4 regions of the Pseudoduganella sp. RAF19 genome follow, and region 1 is predicted to be linked to each of the others. Evidence: predicted binding sites of a transcription regulator. Region 1 holds the regulator's gene; each other region holds the start of a gene.

Region 1 (7,289 bases):
CCATATCGGTCGCAAGATTGCTGCCACCCTGGCGTCCACCGGTACGCCGGCCCTGTTCGTGCACCCGGCCGAAGCGGCGCATGGCGACCTGGGCATGATCACGCCGGAAGATGCGGTGATCGCCATTTCCTATTCCGGCGAAGCGGCCGAACTGATGGCCATTCTGCCGGTCGTGAAGCGCATGGGCGGCGTGGTGATTTCGATGACCGGCAAGCCGGAATCGAGCCTGGCCAAGCTGTCGGACGTGCACCTGGACGTGTCGGTCGCCAAGGAAGCCTGCCCGATGAATCTGGCGCCGACCGCCTCCACCACCGTCACGCTGGCGCTGGGCGACGCGATCGCCGTGGCGCTGCTGGACCTGCGCGGCTTCAAGGAAGAAGACTTCGCCCGTTCGCATCCGGGCGGCGCCCTGGGCCGCCGCCTGCTGACCCATGTGCGCGACATCATGCGCACCGGCGACGCCATTCCGGCCGTGGGCCTGGATACCCGTCTGCCGGACGCGCTGCTGGAAATCACCCAGAAGGGCATGGGCATGACCGCCATCGTCGACGCGGACAACAAGCCGGTCGGCGTGTTCACCGACGGCGACCTGCGCCGCATGATCGAGAAGGTGCAGGATTTCGGCAAGGTGATCATCAAGGATGTCATGCATCTGAACCCGCGCAGCATCAACGCGGACAAGCTGGCCGTGGATGCCGTGGCCATCATGGAAGAATTCCGCATCAACCAGATGCTGGTCACCGACGAAGCGGGCAAACTGGTAGGCGCCCTGCACATCCACGACCTTACGCGCGCCAAGGTGATCTGATGAGCCGCCCCTACAATATGGACATCGTCAAGCGCGCCGCCAAGGTGCGCCTGATGATCTTTGACGTCGATGGCGTACTGACCGACGGCAGCCTGCATTACGGTGCCGACGGCGAGATGATGAAGACCTTCAATGTGCACGATGGCCTGGGCATCAAGCTGCTGCAGGAATCGGGTGTGCAGACCGCCATCATCAGCGCGCGCCGTTCGCCGCAGGTGACCGCGCGTGCCAAGGACCTCGGCATCGAATTCGTCCACCAGGGCGGCCACGACAAGCTGACGCCGTTCAAGGCCCTGCTGCAGCAACTGGGCCTGACCGAAGAGCAGGTCGGCTTCATCGGCGACGATGTGGTGGACCTGCCTATCCTGAGCCGCGTCGGTTTCGCCGTGAGTGTGCCGAACGGCCGCCCGGAAGTGCACAGCCGCGTGCATCACGTGACCCAGGCCAGCGGTGGCCGCGGTGCAGTGCGCGAGGTGTGCGAATTCGTGCTGCGCGCTCAGGGCAATTTTGAGCGCATCATGGCGCAATTCATGGTGTAAGGAAGCAGTATGCGCAACCAGAGGACCTCTCACCGTGTCAGGCTTTCGATCGGCATGATGCTGGCGCTGTTCGCAGCCGTCGGCACCTTCTGGCTGCTCGAACTGCTGAACCGCGAAGGCGAGGAAATGCAGGCGGCCGCCAAGCTCACGGAGCCTGACTACATCGTCGAGCGCTTCAGCTTTGTGCGTCTGAGCAAAGAGGGCAAGCCGGCGTATATCGTTTCCGGCGACAAGCTGACCCACCGCCCGATTGACGATTCGTCCGAGATCGACAAGCCCGTCGTGCGCAAGATCACGCCGGACCTGCCGCCAATGGACATTCACGCCAAAACGGCGCGCGTGGACGACAGCAATAGCCGCGTCAAGCTGGCCGGCAATGTGACCGCCGACCGCGCCGGCACCGAGACCGTAAAGAGCTTCAGCATGAAGACTGAAGCGATGACGATTTATCCGGACGAAGACCGGATGGAAACGGACCAGGCGTTCACCGCCACGTCCGGCAACGCCAAGCTGACAGGCACTGGCCTGAAGGTGAATAACGCCACCAGCCAGGCGGAAGTGAACCAGCGCATGCGCCTGGTGTATCCGCCTGCCCCTCAGCGTTGAGCAAGAATTTTCGGAGCATACATGAAAAAGAAACTGAGCAAGTTATTGCTGCTGTCCCTGCTGCCGCTGATGGGCCTGAACCTGGCCCGCGCGGAAAAGGCGGACTCCCTCAAGCCAACGGTGATCGAAGCCAATCAGGGCACCACGGATGAAGTGAAGCAGACCCGCACGCTGATCGGCGACGTGGTGCTGACCCGCGGCACGCTGCTGATGAAGGCAGGCCGCGCGCTGGTGACGGAAGATCCGCAGGGCTATCAGTACGTGACCTTCTGGGCGGCGCCGAACGCGCTGGCCACTTTCCGCCAGAAGCGCGATGGCGCCGGCGACCAGTGGGTCGAAGGCCAGGCCGAGCGCATCGAATACGACCAGAAGTCCGAACTGGTGCGCCTGATTTCCAAGGCCAAGGTCACGCGCCTGGAAGGCGCCAAGACCACCGATGAAGTTGAAGGTCCTTTCATTTCCTACGACAGCCGCAAGGAATTCTTCTCCGTGCAGAACTCCACCACGGGCGAGAGCAAGCAGGGCGGCGGCCGCGTGAAGATGGTGATCCAGCCTTCGCAAGCCAACGCACCAGCGCCTGCAACGCCGGTAACTCCAGCTACCACTCCGGCGGTCAAATGAATATGGCGGAGAACAATTGCAGCAGCACCCTGGTTGTCAAAGGTCTGCAAAAGACCTATGGCAAACGCCAGGTGGTGCATGACGTTTCGCTGCAGGTCGATTGCGGTGAAGTGGTAGGGCTGCTGGGACCAAACGGTGCCGGCAAGACGACGTCGTTCTATATGATCGTGGGACTGGTGGCATCCGACGCTGGCACCATCGATATCGGTGGCATCGATGTATCGAGCCTGCCGATTCACAAGCGCGCCACGCTGGGCCTGTCCTACCTGCCGCAGGAAGCTTCGGTGTTCCGTAAGCTGACCGTGGAAGAGAATATCCGTGCCGTGCTGGAGATCCAGCAGGTGAACGGCAAGCCACTGGCCAAGGAGCAGATCGAAGAGCGCCTGGAAGCGCTGCTGGCCGATCTGCAAATCGAGAAGCTGCGCGAGAATCAGGCGCTGTCGCTGTCCGGTGGTGAGCGCCGCCGTGTTGAGATTGCACGGGCTCTTGCCACTAACCCACGCTTCGTTCTTCTGGACGAACCTTTTGCCGGCGTGGACCCGATTGCCGTGATCGAAATCCAACGGATTGTGCGTTTTCTGAAGGAGCGCAACATCGGCGTCTTAATTACCGACCACAATGTGCGTGAGACGCTCGGCATTTGCGACCGCGCCTACATCATCAACCAGGGTTCGGTACTGGCTTCCGGCCGCCCTGACGACATTATTGCTGACGAATCCGTGCGCCGCGTCTACCTCGGCGAACACTTCCGGATGTAAGAAAGGCCCATGAAACAATCACTGCAACTGCGAACTTCGCAACACCTGGCGCTTACGCCGCAACTGCAACAGTCGATCCGCCTGTTGCAGCTGTCGACGCTTGAGCTGCACCAGGAGTTGGAGCAGCTGCTCAGTGATAACCCATTACTGGAGCGGCTGGACGATCCACTGGACAATTCCGTGCGCCTGCTGGCGGACGGCGCCATCAGCCAGGGCAGCGGCAATGGCGAAGCGCCGCCGCAAGAAAACGGCCAGGCTGCCAGCGAAGGCGGCGAGGGCGCGGAAGCACCTGCGGCCGACGGCGAGAGCTATGAAGGCAACGGCGAGGGCGATGCTGTTGACGACTGGAGCAATTCCTCCAGCAGCAAGTCGCCCGATGATGAAGACGGCCGTCCGCAACTGGAAGCCAGCGGCTGCACGCTGCGCGAGCATTTGCTGGAGCAGATGCGCGTGACCGTGCAGGAACCGCGCGACCGCGCGCTGATGGAAATCATCATCGATGCGCTGGACGAAAACGGCTACCTGGAAGAGCCGTTGGAAGAAATCCATGCGCGTCTGCCGGAAGAGCTGGAAATCGAACTGGAAGAATTGCGTACGTCGCTGGCGCTGCTGCAGACTTTCGATCCCATTGGCGTGGGCGCGCGCAATGCGTCCGAGTGCCTGGCGCTGCAAATCAAGCGCTTGCCGAACATCCCGCTGGTAACGCGCCGCATGGCGCTATGCATCGTCGAGAAGCACCTGGCCTGGTTCGCCCAGCGTGAATTCAACAAGCTGAAAAAAGCCCTCGACTGCGACGACGAAGACCTGCGTGAAGCGCAGGCCGTGATCCGCCAGTGCAATCCGCATCCGGGCGCTGAATTTGCGTCAGACGTGTCAGACTACGTGGTGCCTGACGTGATCGTGAAGAAGGGGCGCAACGGCTGGATCGTCATGCTGAACAATGATGTGATGCCGCGCCTGCGTGTGAATGCGCTGTACGCCAGCCTGCTCAAGCAGGGCAAAGGCGAGAGCCAGATGAGCGCACAGCTGCAGGAAGCCAAGTGGCTGATCAAGAATATGCGCCAGCGTTTCGATACGATTTTGCGCGTTGCACAAGCGATCGTTGAAAGGCAGAAGAACTTTTTCAGTCATGGTGCAGTTGCCATGAGACCCCTTGTGTTGCGTGAAATAGCTGATACACTGGGACTACACGAGAGCACTATTTCTCGGGTAACAACTCAAAAATATATGCTCACCCCGCATGGAATGTTTGAGTTGAAGTACTTTTTTGGCAGCCACGTCGCAACCGAAGCCGGGGGTGAAGCTTCCTCTACTGCGATCCGTGCGCTGATCGTGCAATTGACAGGAGCTGAAGACCCTAAAAATCCTTTATCCGACAGTAAGATTGCGGACATGCTGGGAGAACAGGGCATGGTGATTGCGCGACGTACTGTTGCCAAGTATCGCGAAGCTCTGAAAATTCCTCCCGTTAGCCTCCGCAAGTCTTTGTAGTGCACGGTTCCGCTGCACGCCACCAGCGTGTACGAACTAGTAAGCGACATCATCTTTAGGAGTGTGTATGAATCTCACCATCAGTGGACATCATGTCGAAGTGACCCCAGCGATTCGCGAGTACGTGCAGAACAAGCTGGAGCGGGTTAAGCGCCATTTCGATCAAGTGATTGATATTGCTGTCATCCTGACTGTAGATAACCTCACCGAGAAAGAAAAACGTCAAAAAGCGGAGATCAATCTGCGTATGTCGGGTAAGACTGTGTATGTGGAGAGCCTGTCGCAAGACCTGTATGCCGCCATCGATACGCTGATCGACAAACTGGACCGCCAGGTCATGAAGTACAAGGCCCGCGTCCAGAATCACAACCACGAAGCGATCAAGCATATCCCGGACACTTACGAAGCACCTGTCACCGTCATGTAAAGGAGTGGCGGGACAATCAAACTAAGGGCGCATCTGGCGCCCTTTTTTGCGCCCCGCGCCGCTGGCTGTGGCGCGATAAAATAAACAATATTAATTATTTAGTATCTTGTTCATGAGCGAATACGTCCACACCCAAGTCAGCAACGGCACCGGCTTCATCACCCTCGACCGCCCCAAGGCTCTGAACTCCCTTTCCCTCGACATGGTGCGCGCCATTACTCAGGCGCTGCTGGCCTGGCGCGAGGACGCAGACGTGGCTGCGGTGGTGATCCGCAGCAGCAGCGAGAAAGCGCTGTGCGCGGGTGGCGATATCCGCTTCTTCCACGATGTCGGCCAGAAAACGCCGCAGGGCGACAGCGCGCTGCTGGAAGATTTCTTCACCGAGGAATATGCACTAAATCATTTAATCCATTTCTACCCCAAGCCATACATTTCGCTGATGGACGGCGTGGTGATGGGCGGCGGCATGGGCATCGCGCAGGGCGGGCCGGATTGCGGCGTGCGCATCGTGACCAGCCGCACCAGGATGGCCATGCCGGAAGTGAACATCGGGCTGTTCCCGGACGTGGGCGGCAGCCATTTCCTGTCCCACGCGCCGGGCGCACTGGGCATGTGGCTGGGCCTGACCGGCCTGACCGTCGGCGCCGCCGATGCGCTCTACCTGGGGCTGGCCGATCATTTCGTGCCGGAAGCCGAATGGCGCACCCTGGGCGCGCTGATCGATGCTTCCCACGGTTCGGCTCAGCAGGAGGCCATCGCGGCCTTTGCAGCCCCGTTAAAGACCTTGGCGGGGCAAAGCGAACTGGAAGCTCAGCGTTCGCTCATCGATCGCCATTTCTCGGCCGGCAGCGTGACCGCCATCATGGATTCTCTGCGTGGCGACGCCGATCCGTTCGCACAAAAATCATTGAGCGCGATGGCCCAGCGCTCGCCGATCATGATGTGCGTCACCCACGAATTGCTGCGCCGCGGCACGACCCTTGGCGTGGCCGATTGCCTGCGCATGGAACGCAATCTGGTACGACGTAATTTCGAGCATGGCGAAATCCTGGAAGGCGTACGCGCCCTGGTGATCGACAAGGACAATGCCCCGCGCTGGAATCCGCCAACGCTGGCCGAGGTCACGCCGGAAATGGTGGCGCGCTTCTTCGAGCCGTGCTGGCCCGATTACGCTCACCCGCTGCGTCACCTCGCATGAGGGAGCTGGACCGGATCGACCGCGCGATCCTCAACATCCTGCAGGAAGACGCTGCCACGCCGCTGCGCGAGATTGCAGAGCGCGTGCATTCCTCGGTGGCGACCTGCCAGCGCCGTGTTGCCCAGTTGCGAGAATCCGGCGTGCTGCTGAAAGATGTGGCGCTGGTGGACCGCGTGCAGGTGGGACTTCCGTTGACGGTGTTTGTTTCGGTGGAGCTGAGCCACCAGAACAGCGCCATCCTGCAGCAGTTCGAAGCGCAAATGCGGCAGGAGCCGGATGTGATGTCCTGTTATGAGGTGGCCGGCGAATTCGACTTCATGCTGATCGTCACTTCGGCGTCGATGGATGCCTATCACGAGTTCACGCGCCGCGTGTTCACTTCGAATAACAATGTCATCAACGTGAAAAGCCTGTTCGCGATGAACTGCTCCAAGTTCGAGACCAAGGTTACGCTGTGAGAAAATTTCCCATTTGAGACGGCGAGAATGGGAAATCGATTCGCAAGCGATACGTAAGATGGGCTCTCCAAGCATAAGGAGAGCATCATGATCGACCACGTATCCATCGGCACCCGCGACCTGCAGCGTGCACTGGACTTCTACACCGCCTGTCTGGCGCCGCTGGGCTACACCGTACAGCATCAGGACGCGGCACTGGCCGTCTTCGGTGCCGATGGCAACTGGAGCTTCATCGCCTATCCGGCACAGGACGACAGCCCACTGCAAGGCCATCGCGCCCACATCGCCTTCAGTGCGCCATCGAAGGAAGCGGCGCAAGCCTTCCACGCCAAGGCGATCGAGCTGGGCGCACAAACCTTGCGCGAGCCTGGCCTGCGTCCCGA
Region 2 (7,289 bases), on a different contig from region 1:
CATAGAACGAGCCAATCAGGATCATCACTTCCAGAAACAATAGGCTGAACACCACCTTTGAAATATAGTGGTTGGAGATTCTTAGCATTTTTTCCCTCCCGCAGTACTGCTTCTTATTGCCGGATGAAGAGCTGCGTCCCCACGCAGTTTCCCCGGTAATTCGTTGTGCGGCGGATCATTGATCCGCCAGATTGCGGACATACCAATCCATAGCTTCTTTCAGTCCCTCGCCGATGCGGTGCGAAGGATTGAACCCCAGTAGCTCACGCGCCTTGCCAATATCGGCTTGCGAATGACGCACGTCGCCGGCGCGGAAGCCCTGGTACTGCGCCTTGTGCTCGTGCAGGTGCGGGAATTGCACCTGCAGCAGCTCACGCATCATCAGGTAAAGCTGGTTAAGCGTAGTGCGCTCATTGAGCGCCACGTTGTACACCTGGTTGACCGCTTCCGGCTTTTCAGCCGTCGCCGCCAGCAGGTTGGCCTGAACCACGTTATCGATGAAGCAGAAATCGCGGCTCGTTTCGCCGTCGCCATTGATAAACAGCGGACGGTTGCGAATCAGGTCCGATACCCACTGCGGAATCACCGCAGCATAGGCACCTTCCGGGTCCTGACGCGGCCCGAATACATTGAAGTAGCGCAGGCCGATAGATTGCGCGCCGTAGCAGCGGGCGAAAACGTCCGCGTACAGCTCATTGGCGTACTTGGTCACCGCATAGGGCGACAAGGGATTGCCGATCTGGTGTTCGACTTTCGGCAGGCCGGGATGGTCGCCGTAAGTCGAGCTGGAAGCGGCGTACACGAAACGCTTTACTTTCGCGTCGCGCGCCGCAATCAGCATGTTCAAATGTCCGGTGACGTTGGTCTCGTGCGTGGTGAGCGGATCTTCGATCGAACGCGTCACGGAGCCCAATGCCGCCTGGTGCAGCACGAAGTCAATGCCCTGGCAGGCGCGCGCGCAGGCGTCCTTGTCGCGGATATCGGCTTCGATAAAATCAAAATTGGCCCAGTTGGCCGAACCTACCAGCTCGCGCACCTGGTCCAGGTTGTGCTGATGGCCGGTGGCAAAGTTGTCCAGGCCCGTCACGCGCTGGCCCAGCTTGAGCAGGGCCTCCACGAGATTGGAACCGATGAAGCCGGCCGCACCCGTTACCAGCCAGTGATAGCGCTGGCCTTTCAGGTGTTCCTGCACTTGCTCGAACTTGCCCACGGCTGCTGTCTCCAAGATTACAGGCGCCAGACGCTGAAGCCCGCTTCACGCAGGCCGGCCATATTGAAGGCCGACTTCACGTCGATGAAGCAGCCGCCCGGATTCAGCTTGGACGACAGGTCGCCCAGCGACAGTGCCAGCAGCTCTTTGTGCGACACGGCTGCCACCAGGGCATCCGCTTGCGGCAGTGCGTCCCAGCTCTCCAGCTTGATGCCGTATTCGTGCACCGACTCTTCGCTGTCGGCCACCGGATCGTGCACATGCACGTCCAGACCATAGGACTGCAGCTCGAAGACCACGTCGGCCACTTTCGAGTTGCGCAGGTCCGGGCAGTTTTCCTTAAAGGTCAGGCCCAGCACGTTCACCTTGGCGCCCTTGACGTGGCAGCCGGCGGCGATCATCTGCTTAACGGTTTTCTCGGCCACGAACTTGGCCATACCGTCGTTGATGCGGCGGCCCGCCAGGATCACCTGCGGGTGGTAGCCGATCATGTCCGCTTTATGGGTCAGGTAGTACGGGTCCACGCCGATGCAGTGGCCGCCAACCAGGCCCGGACGGAACGGCAGGAAGTTCCACTTGGTGCCGGCAGCTTGCAGCACTTCAAGGGTATCGATGCCGATCTTGTCGAAGATGATCGAGAGTTCGTTCATCAGCGCGATGTTCAGGTCGCGCTGGGTGTTTTCGATGACTTTTGCCGCTTCGGCCACCTTCACGCTGGAAGCGCGGTACACGCCGGCAGTGATGATGGACTCATACAGTTTGGCGATCGCATCCAGGGTCGGCGCGTCGTCGCCCGACACCACCTTCAGGATCGTGGTCAGGGTGTGCTGCTTGTCGCCCGGATTGATACGCTCCGGCGAGAAGCCCACGTGGAAATCGGTCTTCCACTTCTGGCCCGAATGCTTTTCCAGCACCGGGATGCAGACTTCTTCGGTGGCGCCTGGGTACACGGTCGATTCATAGACGACGATGGCGCCCTTCTTCATATACTTGCCAACGCTGGTCGATGCGCCGATCAGGGGGCCGAAGTCGGGATTGTGAGCGATATCAACAGGAGTCGGCACGGCGACCACGATGTAGTCCGCCTCAGCCAGCACGGCTGGGTCGGTACTGACGGTCAGCTGAGTTGCCGCGCGCAGATCTTGTTCGGACACTTCGCCGGTCGGATCGCAGAAACGGCGGTAATTCTCGATTTTCGATTCAGACAGGTCAAAGCCGATCGTTTTGCGCTTCTTGCCAAATTCGACTGCCAGCGGCAAGCCTACGTAGCCCAATCCTACAACCGCAACCACCTTCGTGTTATCCATATCGGGTTCCATGTGAGAATTACCTATTACCATTATGCTAACTATATAACATGAAGCACGGTAATTCAATGCTGAGTTTCACATTTCATTGTGCGCCTTGTTAATGACTGCATAATGAAAACTACACTTTCCTTCTGAACAGACTTGTACGACAACCTTTCAAGTCTGTTGGGACTGCGCCACATTGCCGTGGTTTTTCTGCCAACAAACTTGCATATTTGACATAGATTGTCGATTTTACACCGACTGGCTCAGCCTGTCACAGGCTTTATGGAAGCATCCCGGCGGAATGGCAACACATTTAAAACTCAGGTTGACAGGTCACGGAAGAGTTACTTGCGTCTGCTACCTCGGCTGGCAGGAGGGTACTCCCGCTCGGGGCAAGCGCTGCCGCCGCAAGCCAGGGGAACGCCGTCAACGGCAAGCTCCAGGCTGGGTTCAGGACGGGCGCGCATGGCAGCGCAGGACGCGCGCAGGCGCGACCGCGAAGGCCGGTGGCGGAGTCGCCGATGTTCAGTGGGGGTCAGCAGGCGCAAGAACCTTCTCCTTTTCGGTACGAACCGGGGAGCGGGGGTTCGTTGGGCTGAAGGGGCGCGGGGTGTGGGGCCATACAGCCAGAACGGCAGAGTATACTTCATGCCGCGCGGAAAATTCTCGCCAATACTTCCTGCTGGAAAAATTTTCCCGCGCGGCGCAACACTACTATTTTGCAATCAGCAGCAGGACGCCGCGGCCGCAAATGCCGTACACATAGTTCTCACCGCCGATGAAGTCTTCGGCACCCGGCGTACGCACCTGGCCCGCGCCTTCCGCCCAGCCGCAGCTGTCCGTCACGCGATACCAGCTCTTGCCGTTGCCCGGCCATGGCAAGGTAAAGTTCACGCTGGCGCTCCAGGCGTTGTAGGCGACATAGATGGCGGAAGCCGTATCGCCCAATTCGCTGCCGTCGATGCGCCAGGCGATGGCGTGGTTGTTGGCGTCGTTGAAGTAGGTGGCGTCGGCGACGCTGCCATCCGGCTTGAACCAGCGCAGCTGCTCCATCACGTTCCCGTTGTTATCGACCGAGGAATAGAAGTTCGCCGGCCGCAGCGCCGCATGGGCTTTGCGGAAGGCCACCAGGCCTTTGGCGAAAGCCTGGAAATTGCTCTGGTCCGTGGTCCAGCTCCAGTTCTGCCAGGTGGCGGTGGAATCCAGGTTGTAGGGATTGTTGTTGCAGTTGATGGAGCGCAGTGCTTCGTCGCCGCCAACGATCATGGGCGTACCGCCGGACAGCAGCATCAGCGCCAGGCCGTTACGCGCTGCCTTGCGCTGGTCCGCCGCGATACCGCCCTGGTCCCAGCTATTGTTATTGTCCTCGCCGCCGTCGCTCGGGCCGTACGGCCAGGCCTGGCTGTTGTTCTTGGTATTACAGCTGTAGAGATCCTTGAGCGTGAAGCCATCATGAGCAGTAAGGAAGTTCACCGAGTTCCACGGCTTGCGGCCATCATCGCCATACAGATCGGAAGAACCGGAGAAGCGCGTCGCCATGGTGCCCGTCGTGACAGCCGCCACACCCAGCTTGTTCTGGCTCTGGCGCACCATGTCGCGGTACATGCCGTTCCATTCGGCCCAGCCGACCGGGAAGCCGCCCACCTGATAGGAATTGCCGCCGATGGCCCAAGGCTCGGCAATCAGGTCGACACCGCTGCCGCCGCCGGCAGGACGCGGCGGCAGTTCGGCCACGATGCGGTTCAGGGCATTGCCGCTGTCGGTCTTGTCGAAGTTGTAGCAGCCATGCTGGCAGGTGTTGCCCAGCACGGAAGCGAGGTCGAAGCGGTAGCCATCCACGCCCAGCGTATCGCGCCAGTAGGCCAGAGAATCGACGATCAGGTTTTGCGCCACGGTGTTGCGGGTGTTGTAGTTGCCGCCGACGCCGGTGTTGTCCCACGGACCCTGGAAGTCGCTGGTGAGTGAGTAATAAGTCGGGTTATCCAGGCCGCGCATGCCGCAGATGTTGTAGGTGGTCTTGTCGCTGCTGTTCCAGGGGCCGCCCTCGCCCGTGTGGTTGTAGACCACGTCGATGTAGACCTTGATGCCGTTGTCGTGGAAGGTCTTCACCATTTCCTTGAACTCGCGGGTCGGGCCGCCGGCTGTCTGGTCGGCGCTGTAGCGGCGGTCCGGCGCGAAGTAGCCCAGGGTCATATAGCCCCAGTAGTTATCGCCCGTATCGGAATTCGGATCGGCATCGTTGGTGTCGTTCTGGGTTTCCTGCACCGGCAGGAATTCGACCGCCGTCACGCCCAGGCTGGCGAGGTAAGGCGCCTTCAGTCCAGCGCCTTTGTATGTGCCGCGATAGGCAGCGGCGATGCTGCTGTCATTCTTCGTCAGGCCGCGCACATGGGCTTCATACACGATGTCGTCCTTGAAGGCGCGCGTGGGCTTGGTGCCGATGGATTGCGTATCGCCCTGCAGCACGATGCCTTTTGGTGCGCTGCTGCCGCTGTCGATATTGCGATACAGGGAACCGCTGGCGTAGATGGTGCTGTTGCTCATCGTCGCCGTGGTCGGATCGTGGCTGATTTCCAGCGCATACGGATCGGTCAGCAGCTTGTTCGGATTGAAGCGGTTGCCGCTGGCATCCACGTCGCTGATGAAGCCGACGGCGGTGCCCTTGGTCCAGCCGGCGTTGTAGGGCCAGTTCGGTCCCCAGGCACGATAGCCGTAGTAGACGGTGCCGGTGATGCCGTAGCCGGCAAGCTGGCTGGCGGTCACGTTCAGGCTCCAGATATTGCCGGCGCCCAGCGTCATCGGCAGGTGCACCTTTTCCTGCTGGCCGGTGGCGGCGCTGTACAGGTAAAGCTCGATGCGCGTGGCGCGGCTGGAGTAGATCTTGAAGTTGATGCTGGACTTGGTGGCGTCGTAGGCGGCGCCGAGGCTACTCGGATTGATGGCGGAATAAGCGGCGGGGCTGGCCAGCAAGGCACAGCCGAGCAGCATCGCGCCCAGGGCAGGACGGAAGTGCATGCGTTGTCTCCTAATTTATGTATTTTTGCTACGGAGTAGCCAGCCGATCCTGCGCCCGGACTAGCGCGAAGTCAATCGCGCGCACGCAACACTTTAGTAGTTTGACTACAAATGACGCCGTGGTCGAGTGTCGGAAATATTTACAGTTTTGCAGCAATGTTTCATGCTTGCGAGAATTTTTTATTACCAATCAAGCATTTATGTTAATTGGCATGTAACTTGCTTTTCCTCGTCGCATTATTTTTGCAAACGAGGAGATCGAGAATGAAACAATTGAAGAACCTGGCTGCTGCCCTGTGCCTTGCCGCTGCACCACTCGCGGCTTTCGCCAGCCCACTGGGACTGGACTGGACCGTCACGCACACCGGCGATATGTACAACGGCGCTGCGAACAGCACGACCGACACCTCCGGCGACCTGCTGGTGTACGGCTACACCTCGCCAGGCAGCCACGGCGTGTTCAATCAGCACTATGAGTTCACGACTGTTGCGGCTGACGATGGCGTGCTGAACCTGGAACTGGACTGGAGTTCTTTCGCTGCCTGGTACCACTCGTACACCAGCCTGTACCTGAAGACCGACGATGGCCTGAAACTGCTGTCCACTAACAACTGGGCGAACCACGACAAAATCTTCACCTCGCTGAACGTCACCGCCGGCCAAACCTGGGGCTTCGTAGTCGACGCCGGCAACAACGACCTGAATGGTTCCGTGAATGGCTTCCTGGGCGTGAACGCCGTACCTGAGCCGATTTCGCTGGCCCTGTTCGGTCTGGGCGCTGCCGCCCTGGGCGCCGCACGCCGCCGCCGCGCAGTGTAAGACGGCTCTCTTCAGCCGTTAATGGCGCGCTGCTGCGCCTTGCTTAGGCTGGAGAGCGCTTTGTTGTAGGACCAGGTCACCAGCTCCGCGAGGTAGTCCGCCGGAAAGCGGTGTACTTCAACGACAGTGACCCAGTGATAGCGCGCCATGTAGCGCGCGGGCTTCACGCCCGGCATGCCGGTCAATTCCAGGAAGCGGTCCGGCGTGACGCGGAAGCTGAAGCGCCAGCGTTCCGGTTCGCTGGTCTTGAAGTAAGCGAAGGTCTTGCCGCCGACTTTCATGCTCAGCACATTCACGGGCGGCGCATGCAGCAATTCCGTGGCGCCCTGCAAACCCAGGCAATACGCCTTGACGGCATCGACATCCATCAGGCCATCCAGAAGAAAACGACTGTCAGGCGCTTGTCTGTGTGGTCGAAACCGAAATAGCCGCTGGCGGAATGAACCAGGTTGGCGCGGTACAGCAGGATGCGGTTGAAGCGGTTTTCAACGCGTACGTCTTCCTGCCAGGCGTCGAGCGGCAAGCCTTTCACGCCAAGCGCTTCACGCAGATTGGTATGTGGCGGCATGCACAGATTGCCACCCAGCGCGCCGTTTGCATGGCGCTGGCGGTAGAAGGACGTGCCGCAATCCGGGTCGGGATCGGGCGTCAGATAAATCACGCAGGCATAGCGGCACAATTTGCGCGAGTCGGTGTGCGGACGCGCACCGGAATCGGCCATGCCCACCAGTTGCGCGTAGTTGTGATTCAGCGAGGTGCCTTCCGGCGTGGACTCCAGCCACAGCTTCTTCGCGCCCGTCACCTTCTTCACCCATGCTTCCACGTAATCCAGCTCGGACGGCAGCAGCGCCTTTGGCGAGCGCTTGCCTGGCCACGGTTCGTTGGCATAAGGCGCGCCCAGTTCCCAGTATTGCTGCGTGTAGCAACGCTCGGAGATCTCCTCCGCATTC
Region 3 (7,289 bases), on a different contig from region 1:
CCGGCGCCGGTGATGACGATGACCTTCACCGCGCTGTCGTCCAGCGCGCGGCGGACGCCTTCGACGGCTGCCGTCCGGGTCGCATGGCCCAGGCCATTGACGGGCGGATTGCTCAGCGTGATGACGGCGACCGTTCCATTGACTGCGTATTCTGCGCTCATGTCTCTTCTTTCTCCATGGTGAGGACAGGTAACTATACCGCAAAAGTGCACGGTCGTATTATTTCTTTACTTTGATTGATAATTAGTAATATGTGTTGCCATTTGGCAAATAACATTAATTGTTTCTTAAACCTTTGATTTCAAAGACTTTTCTGAGAGTAACTATAATACTTGCAAGTTAGTTTTCTTAATACTCAGACTAATCCGCAACAGCGACTAAAAGTTTTAAAAACCTCTTGCCATGCGGCATTAAGTAACCTAAGATTCCATCCAGCAACTAGCTGACAAGGGCAAACCAGGCGAAAGCCTGGGACGCAAAGTCATCGGTCTAAGGAGCTTCGGCTCTATGACGGCAGGACTGCCAGACTAAGTACATCGTACACACTCGATGGGTGATTTTGCCCCTTGCGTGGCGTCTCCAACCTGTCCCTCGGGACAGGCGGCAGTCCTACTTTTCAGAACTTTGAAAATACAGGACTCGCCAAAATGAAATTCTTCGCCACCTCCATCACCTCCGCTGCTATCGCTGCCGCCCTGGCTGGCTTCGCCGCCCCTGCCTTCGCTGCCAACGACAACGCCCAGGATTATGCCCGTGGCCGCATTATCGTTGAACCGCGCGCCGGCCTCACCGCCGACGAGTTCGCCAACATTCTGAAAGTTCATGGCGGTAAAGCGCGCAAGCTGGGCCAGAGCAACCTGCACATCGTTGACCTGCCGGCCAATGCCTCCGAAAAAGCCGTCGTGGCACTGCTGAAAAAGCACCCAAGCCTGAAGTTCGCTGAACTGGATCAGCGCGTGCCTGTTACCGCGACCACTAACGACCCCTACCTGGGCAGCGAATGGCACATCAGCAAAATCGGCGCTGACACCGCCTGGGACACTACCCAGGGTGCCGGCGTGACCATCGCCATCCTGGATTCCGGCGTGGACGCCGTCCCTGACCTGGCTGCCAATATGGTTGCCGGTTACAACATCTACGACAACAACACCAACACCGCCGACGTCTGCGGCCACGGCACCAAGGTCGCCGGCGCAGCGGCTGCGACCTCCAACAACGGCGCCGGCGTTGCTGGCGTTGCGGGCCAAGCCAAGATCATGCCGGTCCGTATCGCTTACGTTGACCCGACCTACGGCTGCTACGCTTACTTCTCGACCATCGCCAGCGGCATCACCTGGGCGGCCGACCACGGCGCCCGTATCGCCAACGTCAGCTACGCTGCTCTGCCAACCAGCTCGGCCATCATCAGCGCGTCGAACTACATGAAGAGCAAGGGCGGCCTGGTGTTCGTCTCCGCCGGCAACTACGCCAAGGATGATGGCTACACCCCGACCGATTCCATGATCGCCGTGTCTGCCACCGACAGCAATGACGCTCTGGCCAGCTTCTCCAGCTTCGGCGCTTACGTTAATCTGTCCGCGCCAGGCTCCGGCATCTACACCACCGCCCAAGGCGGTGCCTACGGCGCCGTGAACGGCACCTCGTTCTCGGCCCCGATCGCAGCTGCCGTGGCAGCACTGATGATGTCGGCCAACCCGACCCTGAGCAACAGCAAGGTGGAAAGCCTGCTGTACTCTACCGCAACCGATCTGGGCGCGGCCGGCAAAGATCCTTACTTCGGTTACGGCCGCGTGAACGCCGCGGCGGCTGTCGCTGCGGCCGCATCTAGCGCCCCGGCACCCGACACTACTGCTCCGACCGTGGCAATCACCTCGCCTTCCGCTAACGGCACCGTTTCCGGCAGCGTGATCGTCAGCGTCAACGCGGCCGACAATGTTGGTGTGGCCCGTGTCGATCTCAAAGTCAACAACACTGTGGTCGCCTCGGATACCGCCGGCCCGTTCAGCTTCTCCTGGAACTCGACTGGCGCCGCAAACGGTATGAACACCCTGGTTGCTGTCGCTTATGATGCCGCAGGCAATGTGGCTTCCTCCACCCCGGTTTCGGTCAACGTGTCGAACAGCGTGACCCCGCCGGTTGCTGACACCACCGCTCCGGCCCTGGCCATCACCAATCCGACCAACGGCGGCACCGTGACCGGCAACGTCAACATTACCCTGAGCTCTTCGGACAACAGCGGCGCGGCCGGCATCTCGATGTCTCTGTATATCGACGGCGCATTGAAGGCCAGCGGCAGCGGCGCAAGCATGTCTTACAGCTGGAACGCCAAGAAAGCCACTGCCGGCAATCACGTGATCCAAGCCGTCGCCAAGGATAAAGCGGGCAATACCACCAATACCCAGGTGCAAGTTACCAGCCGCTAAATCAACAGTAATTAATAATATTAAAAGCCGGGCTTATTGCCCGGTTTTTATTTATCTGTACTATATATTATTATTGTCACTTGCATCAGAATAGTTGCTGCGCATAATTGACGTAAGTCATTGTATACGTTCAATCTTTCGATCAGTTAAAATTACGCAAACCAACTTTGCATAGTGTTCAGACTAATGTGCAACAACAGAAAACTTAATTAAAGATAGCGATTGCTTACCCGCAATTCGTCAATTAAGATCTGACGCAGAAATCTGACAAAGGCACACCACGCGAAAGCATGGGTCGCAAAGTCTACGGTCTAAAGGGATTTTTTAAATCTCTATGACGGCAGGACTGCCAGATACAGCTCTTCGGCTGAGCCGAGTGCTGTCTTCTTCGCACTGGTCACGAGACCAGTTGGCAGTCCGCTTTTCTGAAACTTTGAAAACTGGACTTCCATCTATGAAGAACCGCTCCACCGCAGCCCGCCTCTCCAATACTTCCCTCACCGTATTCGCAGTTGCCGCCGCGCTCCTCGCAATGGCGCCTGCTGCCCGCGCCGACAAACCGGCCGCGGAACAATTCGCCCGCGGCCGCATCCTGGTTGAACCACGTGCCGGCTTGACCGACGAAAATTTCGATAAAGTGTTGAAGACCCACGGCGGCGGCAAGAAGCGCAAGCTGGGTCAGAGCAATCTGCACCTGGTTGACACTGCTGCCGGCTCCGAGCAGCAGGTTGTCGATGCCCTGAAAAACGACCCTAACTTCAAATACGCCGAGCTGGACAAGCGCGTTGAACCGACCACCACCACCAATGACCCGTACCTGGGCAGCGAGTGGCACATCAGCAAGATCGGCGCCGACGCGGCCTGGGATAAAGCCCAGGGCGCAGGCGTGACCATCGCGATTCTGGACTCCGGCGTCGACCCGGTTCCCGACCTGGCTTCGCACATGGTGCCTGGCTATAACATCTACGACAACAACACCAATACCGCCGACGTCTGCGGTCACGGCACCAAAGTCGCCGGCGCTGCCGCCGCTGCCATGAACAATGGCACGGGTGTGGCCGGTGTCGCCGGCCAGGCCAAGATCATGCCGGTGCGTATCGCTTACGTCGATCCGACCTACGGCTGCTACGCCTACTTCTCGACCATTGCCAGCGGCATTACCTGGGCGGCCGACCATGGCGCCCGCGTGGTGAACGTCAGCTACGCTGCCATGCCGACCAGCTCGGCCGTGATCAGCGCTGCCAACTACCTGAAGAGCAAGGGCGGCCTGCTGTTCGTCTCCGCCGGTAACTACAACCGCGACGAAGGCTACACCCCGACCACCAGCATGATCGCTGTGTCCGCGACCGACAGCACCGACGCCCGCGCCAGCTTCTCCAGCTACGGCAACTTCGTCTCGCTGGCCGCGCCAGGTGCAGGCATTTACACCACCGCACAAGACGGCACCTATGGCGCGGTGAACGGCACCTCGTTCTCCTCCCCGGTTGCCGCCGGTGTGGCAGCGCTGGTGATGTCCGCCAACCCATCGCTGAGCAACAGCAAGGTCGAAAGCATCCTGTACTCCACCGCGGTTGACCTGGGCACCGCCGGCCGCGATCCGCAATTCGGCTACGGCCGTGTGAACGCTGCGGCTGCAGTGGCAGCCGCCGCAGGCAGCGCAACGACGCCACCTCCAGCTGACACCACTGCGCCTACCGTGGCAATTGCCGCGCCGCTGGCTAGCAGTACGGTTTCCGGTTCTGTCGCCGTCAACGTGAACGCCAGCGACAACGTGGGCGTGGCACGTGTTGACCTGAAGGTGAACAACACCGTGGTCGCGTCCGACAGCTCGGCACCGTTCGCCTTCGCCTGGGATTCGAAAGGTGTAGCAAACGGCATGGCAACCCTGACCGCCGTCGCCTATGACGCGGCCGGCAACGTGGCCTCCTCCACGCCTATCTCGGTGAACGTCTCCAACACGACCACCACCACGCCAGTCACGGACACCACCGCGCCGGTCGTGAAGATCACCAACCCGACCAACGGCGGTACTGTACGCGGCAACGTCAGCGTGACCGTGAACGCCACCGACAACAGCGGCAACGCTAACATCGCCCTGTCGCTGTATGTGGACGGCGCGCTGAAGGCATCCGGTACTGGCTCCAGCCTGTCGTACAGCTGGAACACCAAGAAAGCCGCCACCGGTAACCACACTATCCAGGCGGTGGCGAAGGATAAAGCAGGCAACACTTCCACCACCACCGAAACCGTCTCGAGCAAGTAAGATCAGCGGCAATAAAAAAACGGCAGCCTCGGCTGCCGTTTTTAATGGGAGGCGCTTGTTTAAGTCTGCTTCCGGCGCTTATACGCCAGCCCCAGAAGACCGGCGCCCAGCAGCGCCAGCGTGCCCGGTTCAGGAATTTCTTGTGGCGGACCGCCGCAAGGGTTCTGAGGAGTAGGGACGCATTCGCCGTTCACAGGGGCTCCTTTGATATACGCCCATTCCTCATAGCCGTCATTGTTCGGCGACAGGCCCGGGTCCAGGGTGGGACTTGTCCCGAACCTCGAATACAGGTAAATGTACGCGCCGTTCTTTGCTGCATCCGTGCCCAGACCGGCTGTGTTGAATGCCGCGTCGAACATCGAGAACGGAATATCCAGGAACATGTCGCCGCTACCGCTGCCGGTATTCAGCGCATAGTTCAGCTGGGCCTGATTATTCTGCCCACCAATGCCGCCTTGATCCAACTGATAGACCAGTGTTCCCAGGTTTAAGGTTGACCCCTGAGTCATAGTAGGCTCGATGGACTGGTTCGGCGTGCCGGAAATATAAATCTGCACGTCATCGAGACTCAGCAGCGGGCTCTCCTTCGTCTGATTAATGTCGAGCAAGAAGCGCATCACCAGATTGCCGCCGCCAAGATCGATAAAGCCGATCTGGCCAACGGTCACCTCATGGTTGAAGGTGTCGGAACCATCGTTCTGATAAGTTCCGCTAACCGTGGTGTTGTACCCTTGCACCAGGTCTGCGTTGTCCCGGATGCGGACAAATGATTTAAGTACACCGCTACCGGTCGGCTGAGCCGGTACCTGGGTGTAGGTTGCGCCATTCAGCGAATGGCTTGCTCCAGCTGTGGTCAGGTCTAATACGGTATCAGCCTGCGCACTCATGCTAAACAGTAAAGCTATTGCACCAGCACATGCTCCCAGCGACTTTTGTAAGAGTTTCATGACACCCCCCTGTGTTGTTCTGCACAAAAAGGATGCATAAGTCGTGCCTAAATATCGAACCAACGTGTAATCAAATAGTTACAGCTTGCGATTTGCATGCGCAGTCATCAGTTGTAAGAATTTCCGACACTAAATCTTTTAAAATCAAGCACTTAATGGTGATTTTCGGCCACTTTAATTACTTCGCGTTACTGTTGGTAGCTCGTAGTCCTTGAACTGTTCCCGCAGCTTATTCTTCTGAATTTTTCCGGTGCCGCCAACCGGCAGCGCTTCGACAAAGACCACATCGTCCGGCATCCACCATTTGGCAATTTTGCCCTCGAAGAAGCTCAGCAGTTCGTCACGGCTGACTTCCGCACTCGTTTTTTTGACGACGATGAGTAGCGGACGCTCGTCCCATTTTGGATGGCGGATGCCAATGCAGGCCGCCTGCATCACAGCTGGATGAGCGACGGCAATATTTTCCAGATCGATGGTGCCAATCCATTCGCCGCCGGATTTGATCACATCCTTGCTGCGGTCGGTGATCTGCATGAAGCCGTCTTCATCAATGGTGGCCACGTCGCCGGTCGGGAACCAACCCCGGTCCAGTACGCTACCGCCCTCTTCCTTGAAATAGGACGAGATGATCCACGGACCGCGCACCTGCAAGTGGCCGAAGGACGTTCCATCCCAAGGCAGTTCCTGGCCGTCGTCATCGACGATGCGCATGTCGACGCCATAAATTGCATGGCCTTGCTTGCGCAGGATCTTGCGCTGCTCCTCGCGCGGCAGTTTTTCGTGCCGCGCCAGCAGTCCGCAAGCGGTGCCCAGCGGCGACATCTCCGTCATCCCCCAGGCATGCACGACATCCACGCCAAAGTCGTCCATCAGCGTATCCATCATTGCGGGCGGACATGCCGAACCACCAATGACCGTGCGGCGGAAGGTCGAAAACTTCAGGTTGTTCATCTTGGCGTAGTTGATCAGACCCAGCCACACGGTCGGAACGCCGGCCGAGAAAGTCACTCCTTCGGCCTCGAACAGGTCATAAACCGATTTGCCATCCAGCGCGCAGCCGGGGAAGACCAGCTTGGCGCCGGATAGCGGCACCGAATACGGCAAGCCCCATGCATTCACATGAAACATCGGCACTACGGGCAGCACGGTATCGCGTGAACCGACATCCAGCGCATTCGGCATAGCCGAGCCATAAGCGTGCAGCACGGTGGAGCGATGCGAGTACAGCGCGCCCTTGGGATTGCCGGTAGTGCCGGAGGTGTAGCACAGCGTCGCCGCCGAGTTCTCGTCGAACAATGGCCAGTCGAACTGCTCCGGCTGAGCCGCCAGCAGCGCCTCATAGCTCAGCAGGTTCGGAATCCTGGTTTCCGCCGGTAAGCGGTCGGCATCCGCCATCAGTACCCAGCCGCGCACACCTTTACACAGCGGCGCGATTGCTTCCACCAATGGCAGGAAGGTCAGGTCAAATAACAGATACTGATCCTCGGCGTGATTGACGATGTAGGCAATCTGCTCCGGATGCAGACGGGGATTGATCGTATGCAGCACCGCGCCCGAGCCCGACACCGCGTAATAAGCCTCCAGGTGACGGTAGCCGTTCCAGGCCAAGGTGGCGACGCGGTCGCCCATGCAGACGCCAAGCGCATTCAGTGCATT
Region 4 (7,289 bases), on a different contig from region 1:
TGCCGAGGCGTGGCGGGAACGGCACCATCTTGCCCAGTGCGTCCTGCACTTCGGCCGGCATGCCCAGCAGCATCGGGGTTTCGAAGATGCCTGGAGCGATGGTCATCACGCGGATGCCGCTGCGCGACAGGTCGCGTGCCATCGGCAGGGTCATGCCCGCCACAGCGGCCTTGGACGCGCCGTAAGCAGCCTGGCCGATCTGGCCGTCGAACGCCGCCACGGAGGCGGTATTGATGATCACGCCGCGCTCGCCCCACTCGGCAGCTTCGGTCTTGCCCATGGCGTCAGCGGCCAGGCGGCACATATTGAAGGTGCCGATCAGGTTGATGTTCACGGTGCGCTGGAACACGTCCAGTGGGTGCGGGCCATCCTTGCCCACGGTTTTCACTGCCGGCGCCACGCCCGCGCAGTTGACCAGGCCGCGCAGCGTGCCCATGGCGGTTGCCGCGGCCACCACGGCCAGGCCGTCCGCTTCGGAGGTCACGTCGCACTTAACAAATTTGCCACCCAGCTCAGCGGCCAGCTTTTCGCCCGCTTCCACCTGCACGTCGGCCAGCACCACTTTGCCGCCGTTCTCGGTGATCATGCGCGCGGTTGCTGCACCCAGGCCGGACGCGCCGCCGGTGATGATGAATACCTGATCCTTGATTTGCATGTCTTCCCCTATTCGATGCTGCTCGGTTGTTGGAATTACTTTACGTTACGTAAACGTCAAACAGGGCTATTGTAGCGAATCACTGGCAGCTCATCCATACCCCATTGACGCTGCAGGGCCGTCCGCTTGGGCTGATCGCCTGCCCCGGTGGCGCATTATAAAAGTTGCCGCTACTGTCGCGGCAACCGCCGCCGCTGCAGGTGACGGGCGTGGGCGCGCTCGGGCCGGGCAGCGGTGTCAGCGCCGGCAAGGTCGGCACCACGGGCGCCCTGCCCTGCGCCGCGGCTGCTGCGGCCACAGCAGATGCCGGTGTGGATGGCGTCAGCGTCGGCGCCCACAGTGGCGCCGGCACCACCGTATCGTGCGGCTGGGCCAGGCGCGGCATGGGATCGGTGAATTGCGGCACGGGACGGCGCGGCATCGGCCGTTTCGACGGCGCCGTGCGGCACGGCTCGACAGCGAGATGCTGGCCGTCGGCACTCAGTTTGCAGACCGGCAGACGCGCATAGGCGGCTTCGTCGGGGGTGAGATCCGCCCCTGCGGCAAGGGCGGCAAATACAGTGGCGATCAGGATGGACATGGCAACCTCCTGTTTCCATCATAGTCCTCAAATGTGTCGGAAAACTTAACAGTCACTTGCGGGAAAATAGTTAAGTCATTGAAACTTAATCAATAATTATTGTTGGCATGCAATTTGCTCTTTGATCAACATTACTTTAAATGGAGAAATAATGAGCAAATCGATTCTGGCACTTGCCACCGGCATCGCCACCCTGGCGGGTGCATTTCTGTCCACACCGGCCAGCGCCGCACCGCTGCTGGGCGAATATTCGGTCACCCACTGCTGCGGCAGCAGCGACGGTGCACAATTTGGCGCCGCCGCTAATGGCCTGGGCTATGCCGGCCAAGTGAATCCGAATGCACTGAACAATGTCGACGTCATCGTTGCCGGCGCTTACGCCAGCCAGTTTACATCCTGGGTTGCCGCCGGCGGCGCGCTGATCATCCACGACTGGTTTGGCAATTCGACCAGTCTCCTGCCGGGCATGCACCTGACACCGATCAGTGGTACTGGCAGCAATGTCGACGTCGTAGATCCGGCTTCGCCCGTCGTCAACGGCCCATTCGGCACCTTGACCAATACGAATATGGACGGCGGCAACGCCTCGGTGCACGGCGCAGTTGGCGTCGCCTCCCTGACCAGCAACGATCCGCTGGTGTCGGACATCCACGCAATCCTGAACAACGGCACTGCAGGCCAGATCGCGGAATTCAGCTATCGCTACGGCCAGGGCCTGATCATTTATGCCTTCATGCCGACCGATGCCTACAGTGGTTCGAGCCCGTTCCAGACCGGCGGCACCGCAGGCTTGAACATGCTGGCCAAGAACGAAATCGCCTTTGCCGCCAGCTTCGACGCAGCACCCGCAGCCGATGTACCGGAACCTGCCTCGCTCGGCCTGATCGGTCTGGGCACTCTGGCGCTGGCCGCGGCGCGCCGCCGCAAGAACGCCAGTTAATTCAGGCGCCGCAATGAAAAAAGCCCGCAGCTGCGGGCTTTTTTTCGGCTAAGACCAGCTTACCTGGCCGTTTCCTGCTGAGCGGCGGTATCCGCCGCCGAAGCCGTGGTGGCCGGCGCTGCAACCGGAGCGGCAGGCGCGGCCGGTTGCGGCGTGCCTGCCGGCGCGACCATTGGCGCATTGGCCTGGATCGGCGCCATCATCGTCACCGACAGCCAGCCGGTGGCCGGCAGCAGGGGCACCAGCAGCAGCGCCACGATGTTGATGATCTTGATCAGCGGGTTCACGGCCGGGCCGGCGGTATCTTTGTACGGGTCGCCGACCGTATCGCCGGTCACCGCGGCCTTGTGGGCGTCGGAGCCCTTGCCGCCATGGTTGCCGTCTTCGATGTATTTCTTCGCGTTGTCCCATGCACCGCCACCGGTGGTCATGGAAATCGCCACGAACAGGCCGGTGATGATGGTGCCCATCAGCAGGCCGCCCAGTGCGCGCGGGCCGAGCAGCATGCCGACCACGATCGGCACCAGCACCGGCAGCAGCGAAGGCAGAATCATTTCCTTGATGGCGGAGGCGGTCAGCATGTCGACCGCCTTGTCATACTGCGGCTTGCCGGTGCCGTCCATGATCCCTTTGATGTCGCGGAACTGGCGGCGCACCTCCACCACCACAGCGCCCGCAGCGCGGCCCACGGCCTCCATCGCCATGGCGCCGAACAGGTAAGGGATCAGGCCGCCGATGAACAGGCCCACGATCACCATCGGGTCGGACAGGTCGAAAGACATCTTCAGCTCGCGCGTTTCCAGCGCGTGAGTGTAGTCGGCGAACAGCACCAGCGCCGCCAGACCGGCGGAACCGATGGCATAGCCCTTGGTCACGGCCTTGGTGGTATTGCCCACCGCGTCCAGCGGATCGGTAATGGCGCGCACGGAATCGGGCATGCCGGCCATTTCAGCGATACCGCCGGCGTTGTCGGTTACCGGACCGTAGGCATCCAGCGCCACCACGATACCCGCCATCGACAGCATGGCCGTGGCTGCAATCGCCACGCCGTACAGGCCGGACAGCTTGAAGGAAATCAGGATCGCCACGCAGACCGCCAGCACCGGCCATGCGGTGGACTTCATCGACACGCCCAGGCCCGCAATGATGTTGGTGCCGTGGCCGGTGGTGGACGCTTCAGCGATATGGCGCACCGGTTTGAAATCGGTGCCGGTGTAGAACTCGGTGATGTAGACCATCAGGCCGGTCAGCACAATGCCCACGACGGTGGAGCCCAGCATCTTGTAGCGCATGGCGTCGTCGTGCCACAGCATCCAGGTCACGACCACGAAGCCGATCAGCGACAGGCCCGCAGCCCACCACAAGCCGGTGTACAGCGCGGACATGATCTTCTTGCCCGGCTTGGCCTTCACCATCGAGCAGCCCACGATGGAGCCGAGGATGGACACCGCGCCCAGCAGCATCGGGTACAGGATCGCCTCGGTCGGCGAGCCGCTGATCAGCAGTGCGCCCAGCAGCATGGTGGCAATCAGGGTCACCACATAGGTTTCGAACAGGTCGGCGGCCATGCCGGCGCAGTCACCCACGTTGTCGCCCACGTTATCGGCGATCACCGCAGGATTGCGCGGATCGTCTTCCGGAATGCCGGCTTCCACCTTGCCCACCAGGTCGGCGCCCACGTCCGCGCCCTTGGTGAAAATGCCGCCGCCGAGACGGGCGAAGATCGAGATCAGCGAGGCGCCGAAGGCCAGGCCAATCAGCGGTTTGATCACGTCATGCGGGGTGATGCCGGGACCGGCCATGCTGGTCAGCAGCATATAGAACAGCGTCACGCCCAGCAGGCCAAGGCCAACCACCAGCATGCCGGTGATGGCGCCGCCTTTGAACGCGACGTTCAGCGCTTCGTTCATGCCCACCGATGCCGCCTGCGCGGTACGCACATTGGCGCGCACCGAAACATTCATGCCGATGAAGCCACATGCGCCGGACAGCAGCGCGCCGATGAAGAAACCCAGGGCTGTCTGCCAGCCCAGCATAAGGAAGATGGCAATGAGCAGCACCACTCCGACAATGCCAATTGTTCTGTATTGCCGTGCCAGATAAGCTGCCGCGCCTTGCTGAATGGCTGCCGCGATTTCCTGCATACGCGGATTGCCCGCGTTTTGTGCCAGAATCCAGTTGCGTGCCCACAAACCATATACGACCGCGAGCACACCGCACGCTATCGCGAACCACAAACTTGCTGCCATAAATTGCCCCCTTCTGTTATTAGAATCAAGTGCTACATCACGGAATCAGACTACCGCCGCGCCTTGTGGGCACGACACTAACCAACTACGTACTGCAAAACTTTGATGCTCAACGGCCAGGGGGCCGTTCATGGCGGATCAATGATCCGCCCTACATGTTGTCGCGGCCATTTCGGGGCCGCACCCGGGGCGCGTCGTAGGGCGGATCATTGATCCGCCGCTGCGGGCGCAAATGGAAAGCGGGCCGAAGCCCGCCTGAGTATTAGCTCGAAAGCGCCGCGAACGCGCGGTCGCGGATTTCTTCGACAGGGCCTACGCCCTCGATTTTGCGATACTTCGGCGCGCCGGCCTGGCCCGATTGCGCCCAGTTGTTGTAGTAGCCCAGCAGGACTTCGGTCTGGTTGTGGTAGACATCCAGACGCTTCTTGACCGTTTCAGGCTTGTCGTCGTCGCGCTGCACCAGCGCTTCGCCGGTCACATCGTCCTTGCCTTCTTCTTTAGGCGGATTGAATTTCACGTGATAGGTACGGCCCGAGCCTGGGTGGCAGCGGCGGCCGGACATGCGTTCGATGATCTGTTCATCCGGCACGTCGATTTCCAGCACGTAGTCCACGGCCACGCCGGCGTCCTTCATGGCGTCAGCTTGCGGAATGGTGCGCGGGAAGCCGTCGAACAGGTAGCCGTTGGCGCAATCCGCGTCCTTCAGGCGCTCTTTCACCAGGCCGATGATGATGTCGTCGGAAACCAGCTGGCCAGCGTCCATGACCTTCTTGGCGGCCAGACCCAGTTCGGTGCCGGCCTTGATGGCGGCACGCAGCATGTCGCCGGTGGAAATCTGCGGAATGTTGTACTTTTCCTTGATGTAGTTGGCTTGGGTGCCCTTACCGGCGCCGGGAGCTCCTAACAGAATGAGACGCATGAAATTTCCTAAAACAATAATAATTAGTATGTGGTCGCCTTGACTACCTTGCTACGAAACTTACCACAAAAGTCTGGCGAAACACCAATTTGAATCCAAATTGGCTGTTGATTATTCGACTACTTGTAGTGGCGGCGCACCCGCTCCAGGTCTTCCGGCGTATCGACACCGGCAGCCGGCGCGGATTCCGTGACGTGCACGGCGATCGAATAGCCATGCCACAGAACGCGCAGCTGCTCCAGCGCTTCGATGCTTTCCAGCGGAGAGGCTTCCAGTGCCGGGTAGGCCTGGAGGAAGTCGTTGCGGTAGGCGTAAAGGCCGATATGGCGCAACGGGGCATAGCCGGCGGGCAGCGCATCCTTCGATTTAGCGAAGGCGTCGCGTGCCCAGGGGATGGTGGCGCGGCTGAAATACAGGGCGCGGCCCTGCTTATCCAGTACGACTTTCACCACGTTGGGATTGAATACATCCGCCACGTCATGCAGCGGGTGGGCGCACGTGGACATCGGCACGCCGGCGCCAATTCGGGCGGCGGCGGCTTTCAGCAGCGCGGGATCGATCAGGGGCTCATCCCCCTGAAGATTGACCACCACCGCATCCAAAGGCAGATTGAGTTTCTGCGCCACTTCGGCGATGCGATCGGTGCCGGACGGGTGGTCGGCCCGGGTCATGCACACTTCCACGCCATGCTGTTCGCAGGCGGCTTTGATGTCTTCGTGGTCGGTGGCGACGATGATGCGGCTGGCGCCGGATTCGGCGGCGCGTTCGGCCACGCGCACCACCATGGGCTTGCCGCCCAGGTCAGCCAGCGGCTTGTTCGGCAGGCGGGTCGAGGCCAGGCGGGCCGGGATGATGACGATGAAGGACACTAATTACTCCGTGCTGTCCTGCAGGGTACGCGCCTCGTCGGCCCACATGATCGGGATGCCGTCGCGGATCGGGTACGCCAGGCGGTCGCCACGGCAGATCAGTTCCTGGTTTTTCTTATCGTGTTCCAGCGGGCCTTTGCAAACGGGGCAGACCAGGATATCAAGCAGACGTGCATCCACGACATTTCTCCACAATTTGATCAGCCAGCGCGCGGTCGATGCGAGCGCTGACCGGAACGACCCAGATTCTCGGATCGTTGCTAAGTTCTTCAATTTGCCGACATTTTACTGCATCCTTCTCGGTGACCAGAATAATGTCGGCTTCCAGCGACGCGAAGGGGCGGTCCTGGAAATCATGATGGTCGGGCAGAGGCAATTCTTGCGGCCGCAGTCCGGCGCCGCGCAGCATGGCAAAAAATCTACCCGGATTGCCAATCCCCGCCGCTGCGACGACCTTGCCGCCACGCGCCGCCAGCTCGCTCAGCGCCACGCGCTGCGTCCGGTCATTCAGCTTTTCCGCCACATCGCCCGCCAGCACCATCTGCACCGGCGCAGCGCCTCCGTGGTGCGGCAGTACGGCGGCGGCACCAGTCCGGCCGCCAGGCCCTGCGGCATCCGGCGCAACCGTGGCAGCGAGGGCGGCAGTCAGCTCGGGCGCATTCACGACCGTGAAGTCGCGCCGGCGCGATGGGGGTTCGCGCAGGGGGCCGGCGGGCAGCGTCCAGCCGTTGCCGACGCCGCGGGCGTCGAACAGGACGATTTCCACATCGCGGGCCAGCGCGTAATGCTGCAAGCCGTCGTCGGTGACGATGATATCCACATCGGGACGCGCCGCCAGCAGCGCCCTGCCCGCTTCCGCCCGGCGCCGGCCGACCATGACCGGTGCGCCGGTACGGGCAGCAATCAGCACCGGCTCATCGCCGACTTCGGAAGGCGCCGAAGACGCCGTCACCAGCTGCGGCGCCGCCGCCGAACTGCCAAACCCGCGCGAAATCACGCCCGGCGTATAGCCCGCTTCGCGCAGGGCCTCGACCAGCCAGATTGTCAACGGCGTCTTGCCGGTGCCGCCGATGAAGA

What was found. The regulator sigma-54, encoded in region 1, starts transcription at its own class of promoters, with help from an activator protein. The targets are predictions, from matches to a motif close to TGGCANGNAANCTGCTTT.
Region 2: a site for sigma-54 is predicted at 5,729-5,746, ahead of AB4Z19_RS26775 (PEP-CTERM sorting domain-containing protein). Genes of this name have one in related genera too.
Region 3: a site for sigma-54 is predicted at 5,665-5,682, ahead of AB4Z19_RS06395 (PEP-CTERM sorting domain-containing protein). Genes of this name have one in related genera too.
Region 4: a site for sigma-54 is predicted at 1,339-1,356, ahead of AB4Z19_RS25220 (PEP-CTERM sorting domain-containing protein). Genes of this name have one in related genera too.

What each region holds. Positions count from the first base shown of each region.
Region 1 covers NZ_JBFREF010000006.1:216,712-224,000, forward strand. The annotation lists gene AB4Z19_RS17835 (KpsF/GutQ family sugar-phosphate isomerase) at 1-808, shown strand, start outside; gene AB4Z19_RS17840 (KdsC family phosphatase) at 808-1,347, shown strand; gene lptC (LPS export ABC transporter periplasmic protein LptC) at 1,357-1,953, shown strand; gene lptA (lipopolysaccharide transport periplasmic protein LptA) at 1,975-2,574, shown strand; gene lptB (LPS export ABC transporter ATP-binding protein) at 2,571-3,332, shown strand; gene AB4Z19_RS17860 (RNA polymerase factor sigma-54) at 3,342-4,823, shown strand; gene hpf (ribosome hibernation-promoting factor, HPF/YfiA family) at 4,891-5,250, shown strand; gene AB4Z19_RS17870 (enoyl-CoA hydratase/isomerase family protein) at 5,363-6,448, shown strand; gene AB4Z19_RS17875 (Lrp/AsnC family transcriptional regulator) at 6,445-6,906, shown strand; gene AB4Z19_RS17880 (VOC family protein) at 6,994-7,289, shown strand, end outside.
Region 2 covers NZ_JBFREF010000011.1:217,740-225,028, forward strand. The annotation lists gene AB4Z19_RS26755 (TIGR03013 family XrtA/PEP-CTERM system glycosyltransferase) at 1-88, opposite strand, end outside; gene AB4Z19_RS26760 (SDR family oxidoreductase) at 176-1,225, opposite strand; gene AB4Z19_RS26765 (nucleotide sugar dehydrogenase) at 1,228-2,517, opposite strand; gene AB4Z19_RS26770 (alpha-amylase family glycosyl hydrolase) at 3,220-5,520, opposite strand; gene AB4Z19_RS26775 (PEP-CTERM sorting domain-containing protein) at 5,785-6,339, shown strand; gene AB4Z19_RS26780 (MmcQ/YjbR family DNA-binding protein) at 6,351-6,707, opposite strand; gene AB4Z19_RS26785 (DUF6445 family protein) at 6,707-7,289, opposite strand, start outside.
Region 3 covers NZ_JBFREF010000002.1:388,933-396,221, reverse strand. The annotation lists gene AB4Z19_RS06410 (3-hydroxyacyl-CoA dehydrogenase NAD-binding domain-containing protein) at 1-161, opposite strand, end outside; cyclic di-GMP riboswitch class I at 441-527, shown strand; gene AB4Z19_RS06405 (S8 family serine peptidase) at 648-2,423, shown strand; cyclic di-GMP riboswitch class I at 2,686-2,777, shown strand; gene AB4Z19_RS06400 (S8 family serine peptidase) at 2,878-4,686, shown strand; gene AB4Z19_RS06395 (PEP-CTERM sorting domain-containing protein) at 4,746-5,633, opposite strand; gene AB4Z19_RS06390 (3-(methylthio)propionyl-CoA ligase) at 5,808-7,289, opposite strand, start outside.
Region 4 covers NZ_JBFREF010000010.1:117,127-124,415, forward strand. The annotation lists gene AB4Z19_RS25210 (3-hydroxyacyl-CoA dehydrogenase) at 1-655, opposite strand, end outside; gene AB4Z19_RS25215 (hypothetical protein) at 735-1,235, opposite strand; gene AB4Z19_RS25220 (PEP-CTERM sorting domain-containing protein) at 1,387-2,175, shown strand; gene AB4Z19_RS25225 (sodium-translocating pyrophosphatase) at 2,235-4,424, opposite strand; gene adk (adenylate kinase) at 4,687-5,343, opposite strand; gene kdsB (3-deoxy-manno-octulosonate cytidylyltransferase) at 5,463-6,212, opposite strand; gene AB4Z19_RS25240 (Trm112 family protein) at 6,216-6,392, opposite strand; gene lpxK (tetraacyldisaccharide 4'-kinase) at 6,373-7,289, opposite strand, start outside.